3 regions of the Vibrio bathopelagicus genome follow, and region 3 is predicted to be linked to each of the others. Evidence: predicted binding sites of a transcription regulator. Region 3 holds the regulator's gene; each other region holds the start of a gene.

What was found. The regulator CRP, encoded in region 3, controls carbon source genes, mostly activating them, when cyclic AMP is high. The targets are predictions, from matches to a motif close to TGTGANNNNNNTCACA.
Region 1: IHV80_RS13770 (CTP synthase) is a predicted target of CRP. The motif match lies at 2,085-2,100, and genes of this name have one in related genera.
Region 2: malT (HTH-type transcriptional regulator MalT) is a predicted target of CRP. The motif match lies at 1,794-1,809, and genes of this name have one in related genera.

Annotation. Positions count from the first base shown of each region.
Region 1 covers NZ_CP062500.1:3,118,111-3,121,398, forward strand. Annotated here, with positions in the region: gene eno (phosphopyruvate hydratase) at 1-278, opposite strand, end outside; gene IHV80_RS13770 (CTP synthase) at 360-2,000, opposite strand; gene mazG (nucleoside triphosphate pyrophosphohydrolase) at 2,133-2,948, opposite strand; gene relA (GTP diphosphokinase) at 3,194-3,288, opposite strand, start outside.
Region 2 covers NZ_CP062501.1:458,310-461,597, reverse strand. Annotated here, with positions in the region: gene IHV80_RS18370 (glycogen/starch/alpha-glucan phosphorylase) at 1-1,431, opposite strand, end outside; gene malT (HTH-type transcriptional regulator MalT) at 1,997-3,288, shown strand, end outside.
Region 3 covers NZ_CP062500.1:3,304,762-3,308,049, forward strand. Annotated here, with positions in the region: gene IHV80_RS14835 (phosphoribulokinase) at 1-719, shown strand, start outside; gene crp (cAMP-activated global transcriptional regulator CRP) at 961-1,593, shown strand; gene IHV80_RS14845 (DUF1338 domain-containing protein) at 1,770-2,561, opposite strand; gene astD (succinylglutamate-semialdehyde dehydrogenase) at 2,820-3,288, opposite strand, start outside.

The DNA of each region.
Region 1 (3,288 bases), 190 kb from region 3:
ACTTGGTCAACATCAGCTTGTGCTTTAGCGTCTTTACCAACTAGAGCGTCAGCGATTGGGCCGTTTACAGCTTCAATTGCTTTAAGAACACCTTTACCTAGGAAACGTGATTTGTCGCCGTCACGTAGCTCAAGAGCTTCGCGAGAACCAGTAGATGCGCCAGATGGAGCAGCAGCCATACCTACGAAACCGCCTTCTAGGTGTACTTCAGCTTCTACAGTTGGGTTACCACGTGAATCGATGATTTCACGACCTAGAACTTTAACGATCTTAGACATTGAATGTTTCCTTCTCGTTGAATATATAAATGTCAAATTTAAAGGTAGCAGCACAACTTACGCAGCTACCTGGATTCCTTTTTACTTTTCTAATTCGCCGCGCTGGAATTCGCCAGCCGCTTTAACGAAACCTGCAAACAATGGGTGACCATCGCGAGGTGTTGAAGTGAACTCTGGGTGGAACTGAGCAGCAACGAACCATGGGTGGTTCGGGTTCTCAATAACTTCAACCAGTTTCTTGTCCGCAGATAGACCCGATACTTTTAGGCCCGCTTTTTCGATTTGTGGACGAAGATTGTTGTTCACTTCGTAACGGTGACGGTGACGTTCATGGATCGTCGCGCTACCGTATAATTCGTAAGCTTTCGTCCCTTTCGCTAGGTGACAAAGCTGTGAACCAAGACGCATTGTGCCGCCTAGGTCAGATTTTTCAGTACGTTCTTCAACTTTACCTTCGCCGTCAATCCACTCAGTGATTAGGCCAACAACAGGGTATTTAGTTTCTTTGCAGAATTCAGAAGAGTGTGCACCTTCCATCTTCGCAACGTTACGAGCGTACTCAATAAGAGCAACTTGCATACCTAGACAGATACCTAAGTAAGGTACTTTGTTTTCACGAGCGTATTGTGCAGCAAGGATCTTACCTTCAACACCACGATCGCCAAAGCCACCAGGAACTAGGATTGCATCTAGGTCTTGTAGAATTTCTGTGCCTTTAGATTCAACATCTTGTGAATCTACATATTTAATTGTGACACTTAGGCGATTTTTCAAGCCTGCGTGTTTCAGCGCTTCATTTACTGATTTGTATGCGTCAGGCAGTTCAATGTACTTACCAACCATACCAATCGTCACTTCACCCGTTGGGTTAGCTTCTTCGTAAATTACTTGTTCCCACTCAGACAGATCAGCTTCTGGTGCATTGATACCGAAACGCGTACATACAAGATCATCAATGCCTTGAGCACGGATTAACTGTGGGATCTTGTAGATTGAATCTACGTCTTTCATAGAGATAACGGCTTTTTCTTGTACATTACAGAAAAGAGCAATTTTCTTACGTTCGTTTGCTGGGATAACACGATCTGAACGACAAACTAGGATGTCAGGCTGGATACCGATAGACAGCAGCTCTTTTACAGAGTGTTGCGTTGGCTTAGTTTTCACTTCACCCGCAGCTGCTAGGTATGGCACTAGAGTAAGGTGCATGAACATTGCGCGTTCACGGCCTAGTTCTACTGCTAGCTGACGAATCGCTTCCATGAATGGTAGAGATTCGATATCACCTACAGTACCACCAACTTCAACAAGCGCGATATCGTGGCCTTTAGCACCAGAGATTACGCGTTCTTTGATAGAGTTAGTAATGTGAGGAATAACCTGGATTGTTGCACCTAGGTAGTCACCACGACGTTCGTTACGTAGAACGTCAGCATAAACACGACCTGCTGTGAAGTTGTTACGCTTAGTCATCTTGGTGCGAATGAATCGCTCATAGTGACCAAGGTCAAGGTCTGTTTCAGCGCCATCTTCCGTAACGAACACTTCACCGTGTTGAGTCGGGCTCATAGTGCCTGGATCAACGTTGATGTAAGGGTCAAGCTTCATCATAGTCACTTTAAGACCACGAGCTTCTAAAATAGCCGCAAGAGATGCTGCAGCAATGCCTTTACCTAGAGAGGATACAACCCCGCCAGTAACAAAAATGTAATTTGTCGTCATGTTTAACCTGAAATTGGTTGAATGAGGGAAATGGATTACTTCTGGACGGGATGAAAATATACCAGAAGCCCCTTATCGCCACAACGTGAAATCTATCACACTGCAATTTTTTATTTTTTGCTTCAAATCAATTCATGATAAAAGCTTTGATGATCTTTTCTCCGCCACTTTGACTTCATCCCACATGGAATCAAGCTGTTGTAGAGAAAAGTCGGTCAAAATTTTATCTTGCTGACGAACTTTTTGTTCCACGCCTTTAAAGCGGCGTGAAAATTTCAGATTGGCTTTATTGAGAGCCGTTTCTGGATTTTTACCCAAATGTCGCACTAAATTGACCGTCGCAAACAATAAATCACCCAGTTCTTCTTCAACTAAATCTTCGTTTGGCGTTACTTGAAGCGCTTCTTCTAGCACCTCATCAACTTCCTCTAAAACCTTATCGGCGACTGGGCCAATAGAGTCCCAATCAAAGCCAAATTTCGCGACTTGCTTTTGAATTTTTGTAGCACGCGAAAGTGCAGGTAGAGAGTTTGGTATTGAGTCTAGAATACTTTCTTGAGTTTTGCCTGCCTGTGCTTTTTCTTTGGCTTTTTCAGCTTCCCAGTTAGCATTAATTTCTTCATCACTCGCAAATTCTGTATCAGAAAACACATGTGGATGACGGCGCGTCAGCTTCTCACTAATACCGTCGACCACATCAGAGAACTCAAACAAGCCCTGCTCTTTCGCCAGTTGGCTGTAGAAGATCACCTGAAACAACAAGTCGCCCAACTCTTCTTGTAGATTCGGCCAATCTTTGTTGTGAATCGCGTCCACCACCTCATACGTTTCTTCGATAGTATGCGGCACAATTGTTTCAAAATTTTGTTTCAAATCCCAAGGACAGCCACCTTCAGGATCGCGCAGCTTAGTCATAATCTGTTCAAGTTGTTCAATCGGGTGATTCATCGTTTTCTTCCTATTACTGTCTTTGATTTTTAAATTTATAACGTCTTCTAAAACTAAAAAGGTGAGCAGCCAAAACTACTCACCTTTGTTGATACTGTCTAATTCTCTAAATTACGCACCTTTCACTAAGCAGTTGTTACTTTAACAAGGCAACAAGCTTTCGCGATTCCTGAGCATAGCTCGCCTATGTGATGGAACAAGAAAGCGCAGTTAACGCAGTAAAAGTGACTAATGCAACGTGAAAGTTAGCCTAGACGTTTGACCGACATAACATCTTTGATTTGTTCTACTCGACTTGTCACGCGACTCAGAATCTCAATGTTGGTCACTTCCAAATCGA
Region 2 (3,288 bases), on a different replicon from region 3:
CTTCAACCAACGACGTGGCGTGATGCCGTTCGTTACGTTAGTCAGTTTGCCAGGGAAGATTTCGTTGAACTCAGGGAACAAATCTTTCTTAACTAGTTGAGAGTGAAGTGCAGCTACACCGTTTACTTTGTAAGAACCAATCACACATAGGTTTGCCATGCGAACCATACGGTGGAAACCTTCTTGGATGATAGAAAGCTTCGCTTGCTTCTCACCGTCACCAGGCCACATCTTGCGAACTTCTTGCATGAAGCGGTGGTTGATTTCAAAGATGATTTCCATGTGACGTGGAAGAAGACGATTGATCAGGGATTCAGACCAAGTCTCTAGCGCTTCAGGAAGTAGTGTGTGGTTCGTGTATGCGAACGTATGAGCACTGATTTCCCATGCTTGCTCCCAAGATAGACCTTTCTCGTCGATCAGAATGCGCATTAGCTCAGGAATCGCAATCGTTGGGTGCGTATCGTTAAGCTGAATCGTTTCTTGCTTAGGCAGATCTTCTAGAGAGAAACCTGCTGCTTCGTGACGACGTAGAATATCGCGAACCGATGCTGCTGAGTGGAAGTACTGCTGCATTAGGCGCAGTGTCTTACCTTTCTCGTGGTTGTCGTTCGGGTAAAGAACCTTAGTGATGTTACCTGCATCGATTAGCGAGTGTTGCGCTTCGAAGTAATCACCGTTGTTAAAGCTTGCTAATGAGAATGGTGCGATTGCCTGACATTCCCAAAGACGCAATGGGTAAACCGTGTTTGATTCGTAACCTACGATAGGTAGATCCCAAGGCATTGCTTTTACTTCCATGCCAGGAACCCAAGTACGAACTTCTTTACCGTCGACGAATTCAACTTCTACATGACCGTAAAAACCAATGTGTTGTGCTAGCTCTGGACGAGCTACTTCCCATGGGTAACCTTCAACACCGCGCCACGCGTCTGGTGCTTCTTGTTGGCGACCGTCTTGGAAAGACTGTTTGAACAAACCGTATTCATAGTGAAGACCGTAGCCTACTGTTGGGTATTCTTGAGCGGCACAAGAATCCATAAAACAAGCAGCAAGACGACCAAGACCACCATTACCTAGTGATGGGTCGCGTTCTTCTTCTAAAAGGTCTGTTAGATTTTGACCTAGCTCTTCCATTGCATGAGTGATCTCTTCGTAAAGACCCATGCTGATTAGGTTGTTACCTGTCAGACGGCCAATCAAAAACTCTAGTGAAAGGTAGTTAACACTTTTCGCGTTCTTAATTTTTTCATCGTTTTCAGTTTCTAGCAGGTCGAATGTTGTGAGTTCTGCTAATGCGCGACCCATTGCTAGGTACCATGCGCGGCTATCCGCGTTTTCAATCGTTGTTGCGTAGGTTGCAGATAAATGCTTCTTAACGCTTTCTTGGAACGACACTTTATCGAAAGTTTTTTGCTGAGTTGGTTTCATTTCAGAAATCTCGCTTTTAATAGTTCTAATTCATCTGTGACATATCGTGCATGGTCACCATTAACTAAACATCCTCCTGACCGTACGATTAACTAGGAGTAGATGAAAGGGCGTAGGGGGCGTACCGACATAGGGTTAGTGATCTGACTCTCATGTTCTGACTTCGAACAAAAACTTGGAGTGACTAAGATCACAAGCTCCCGTTCGATAACTTAACTTCAATTGATGTGACTTTTATTTAACCAGATTGAACTCATTGCCAAATCTGAGTTTGAGATCACGAAATTATTTTCCGACTCTCATCTTTTGCATAAATCTTCGTGTAGAAATGAACTAAGTCACATTCAAAAACCCACCCACAACGTGAGCAAAGTCCCAAATAAAGGGCGTAGGAGCCTAAAAACATGCAGGAGTGCAAGGTTTCTGCGGAGGATCATAGTCGGTGCCATTTTGCTTCACGTAACATAGGCACAGACTTAAGTAATTAGGCAGATGTGATTGGGCTTATTCCATAACGGTTTAGACCCCTAAAACATAAGCCACGGAATAGGTGTAAAACTTCGATATGTGGATCCCTTCGAAACTGACTCGTCCCGGCCGCTTACACAATGCAATCCTGCGGCCTAGAGTTCTCGATCTGCTTCAGAATGCAGATTGCTACAAGCTCGTACTGTTCCGCTCTCCAGCGGGGTATGGCAAGACCACTATGGCTGCACAATGGCTGGTAGATAAGCCCAATGTGGGTTGGTACAGCATTGACGATAGTGACAATGATGCCTTTCGCTATATCAACTACCTACTTCAATCACTTAACAAAGCGACTCAAAATGCCTGTCCTAATGCCCAAAAATTGGCAGAAAAACGACAGTTCTCATCACTGCATTCTTTGTTAAGCGAAGTGTTCGCCGAGATGTCTGAATTCCACCAAGAGTGTTTTCTGGTGTTGGATGACTACCACTTAGTTAATAACGATGACATTCACGAGGCGATGCGCTTTTTCCTCAAGCATATGCCTGACAATCTAACGCTTGTTGTGACTAGCCGTGGGACACCACCACTTGGCACCGCAAACCTTCGCGTCCGTGATTTGATGATTGAGATTGGCAACGACTCTCTGGCTTTTGATACTGAAGAGACGACGCGCTTCTTCAATCAACGTGTCGCCGATGGCGTAGATGACACCACCGCTGGCAATATCTGTACTTATGTTGAGGGTTGGCCTTCAGCTTTACAGCTTATTGCTCTTCAAGCTCAACATCAAAAACGCACGCTGGCCCAATCGGCAGAGTCTTTCTCTCACTTTAACCATGCCCACCTTTGGGATTACTTGGTTGAAGAGGTATTCGACCTACTGGATAAAGAAACCCGACAGTTCTTAATGCAGTGTTCAGTGCTTGATCATTTCAATGACGAATTAGTCTGCGCGCTTACACAGCGTGAAGACGCGCTAGGAATGATCGAGTCACTCAACCGATTTGGCTTATTCATCTACCCTCTTGAAGGCGAAAAGAACTGGTACCGCTTCCATAACCTATTTGGTGAATTTCTTGCCCACGAGCGCCAAGCTCGAATTCCACAACAAGAAGCCGAGTTGCACAGAAGTGCCGCGAAAGCGTGGATCAAACAAAAAACGCCTCATCAAGCACTACGACATGCACAACGCGCTGAAGATCCAGAACTGATCATTCAAATTCTAACGGAACACGGTTGGCCGATGTTTAACCAAGGCGAGTTGTCTTCGCTAGAGATGGCAATCAAACAGCTAACCACGGATCAGTTATACAGTGAGCCGAAGCTATCAATGCTGCGCGCTTGGCTGGCACAGAGTCAGCACCGTTATGATCAAGTAGGCACGCT
Region 3 (3,288 bases):
AGATGGATGTCGAGATCCGTAAAGCGCGCGAGCAAGGTAAGCACATCAGCTACTTTGGTCCACAAGCTAACGATTTTGGCGCATTAGAAGAGTTCTTCCGTCAATACGGTAATGAAGGCACGGGCAAAGTCCGCAGCTATCTACATACCTTCGATGAAGCCGTTCCTTACAACCAAATGCCCGGCACTTTTACGCCATGGCAAGAGATCCCTGAAAACTCAGATGTGATGTTTTACGAAGGCCTTCATGGTGGCGTAGTCGATGGCGACATTAACGTCTCGCAACACGTCGACCTGCTGATCGGCATGGTACCTATCGTAAACCTAGAGTGGATCCAGAAATTCGTTCGTGACACACGCGATCGTGGGCACTCTCGCGAAGCGGTGATGGACTCTATTGTTCGCTCAATGGATGATTACCTTAACTACATTACCCCGCAGTTTTCGCGCACTCATATCAACTTTCAGCGTGTCCCAACCGTAGATACATCGAACCCACTGAACGCCAAAGGGATTCCTAGTTTAGACGAAAGCTTCGTTGTTATACGTTTGCGTGGTATCAAAAACGTCGATTTCCCTTACCTTTTGGCAATGATTGATGGCTCATTTATGTCACGTCATAACACGCTTGTGGTGCCAGGAGGTAAAATGAGTTTTGCTATGGAGCTCATTGTAAGGCCAATCCTACAACAACTAATCGAAACCGGAAAAATAGGTTAACAAAACGTCATTCTGGTTGATTACTTTTCATACCGTGATCATGTGCACAATTTTGCGTAAAAAATCGTAGCTTGGTCACGATTAAAATCAAGAAATAGTACCTGAAAAAGGATACTATTCTTAAACGAAACACAAGATAGCTTGCAGCACTCAACGAGTGCTCTTATCCTAACTGAGTCAATTCAGGCTTAGCTAAAATACGGAAAGCGGCAAGCATACCCTGCAGAGGAAGTGAGATATTATGGTTCTAGGTAAACCTCAAACCGATCCAACATTAGAGTGGTTCCTTTCACACTGTCATATTCATAAGTACCCTTCAAAAAGTACTTTGATTCATGCTGGTGAAAAGGCAGAAACCTTGTACTACATCGTTAAAGGTTCTGTGGCTGTTCTTATCAAAGACGAAGAAGGTAAGGAAATGATTCTTTCTTACCTAAACCAAGGCGACTTCATCGGTGAACTTGGACTTTTCGAAGAAGACCAAGAACGTACTGCGTGGGTTCGTGCTAAATCTCCTTGTGAAGTAGCTGAAATTTCTTTCAAGAAATTCCGTCAACTTATCCAAGTGAACCCAGATATCCTGATGCGCCTTTCAGCGCAAATGGCAAACCGTCTACAAGTAACTAGCCAAAAGGTTGGTGACTTAGCGTTCCTTGACGTAACCGGTCGTATCGCTCAAACGCTACTTAACCTAGCGAAACAGCCAGATGCAATGACTCACCCTGACGGCATGCAAATCAAGATCACTCGTCAAGAGATTGGCCAGATCGTTGGTTGTTCTCGTGAGACAGTAGGTCGTATCTTGAAGATGCTTGAAGAGCAGAACCTAATTTCTGCACACGGTAAGACTATCGTGGTATACGGCACTCGTTAATCTCGATTGACTGAGCCAAAAATTTGAAAGCCACCAAATGCGAATTTGGTGGCTTTTTTGTTTTCTAAAGATCAGATGCGGGAACCGATATTAGAGATCGGACTTCGCTCTTCTAAAGTATCTCGAAGCGAAGCTTACCCGCATCTCTAGGGCAAAGCCCATACTCGTATCTTTCTTTAACCGTTGGTGCTTTCAAAGATCTTGTCAGCCGATGCTGCGACAAATCCTGTATAAAGCTCACCATTAGCCATCGCATAACGCTTAGCGAACTCATAGAAGCCACCAGGAATCATCTCATTGCCTTCAACAAATGAAACTGGGACTTTGTCTGCCATTGTTGATGATTGCTCTAATAAGACCTCTGGAGAGCCTTTAACCTCACCACCAGACGCATTGATAGTGAAGCCTGATTCACTCAGATAATCATTCACTGCCTGCACTTCATCAAAAGTATCAAGTTGGTTCACACTCACCGTAAAGTGGTTTGCACCGTAGCCATGAGCTGCGAGCCAAGAAGCGTATTCACTCTCTTTTGCTAGTACTTGGAAATCCGCGAAACTCAGATCCCAAAGGCGACCACCAAACAAGAACTCATGACCTTGAAGCTTGCTTGCGTCTACTTGCTCAACCAACTTAGCAACGATCTGTTGTAAGTCATTTGAACACTCTTCTACCTTCAACTCACTAATGAACACTTTCGGTTGGTTTGGGTCTGGGTGCTCGTAGTGCTTAGCCACTAGCTTCTTGCTCTCAAACAAGTAATCGCCACACGCCTTGTAACCCAATTCAAGGAAAGGCTTGGCCAGTGTTTCAATACCTAGCGGTGCTACATTGAAAGTACGCAGTGCAATGTGATCATTAATCAGAGCTTCGTCTTCTTTCAGCAAGTGATGTACTTTCTCAGCCGATGGACAAAGCCTGTGAATGTAATCGTCCCATAGTGATTTAAAGAGTAGATCGGGCGTCATGGTGACTCCTTGTCAGAGGTTCTAGCAAGCTAGTAATTTGGATTAGAAAGGGAGAGGCTGGACATAGAGTCAGCAGCCATCAGCCTGTGACATACTTGTTCTATTATTATTTACCGCCCAATCGAGGTGTCGGACGTGGGTGAAAATAGGAAGCGATAACACTGCTTCCTTATTACACAATTAACCAATGAAGCTGTTATTCATGAACCTAGAGCTCATAAGCCTATGATTCATGAACTTATAGCTTAAGAGCTTAAACTAAAGCTCAATACCTGGGCTAAATGTCGCTGGCAGTTGAGTTTCACCACCTTCCATTGACGCCATTGGGTAAGCACAGTAATCAGCCGCATAGTAAGCACTTGGGCGTAGGTTACCTGAAGCACCCGGGCCACCAAATGGTGCATCACCACTTGCGCCTGTTAACTGGCGGTTACGGTTAACAATACCCGCACGGATATGGTCAACGAAGTATTCCCACTCTGAATCGTCTGTTGAAACTAGGCCTGCAGACAAACCAAAGCGTGTGTCATTAGCCAGTTCCACTGCTTGCTCTAGCGATTGGTAACGAACCACTTGCAGCAATGGGCCGAAGTACTCTTCATCTGGCAATTCAACAATGTTAGTTGCATCGATAATACCCGGAGAAACAAATGCCGCTTCGCCCGCTTTTGCTTCTACTAGGCTTACACCACCTAACGATTGCAGATTAGCTTGCGCGTCCAGAATG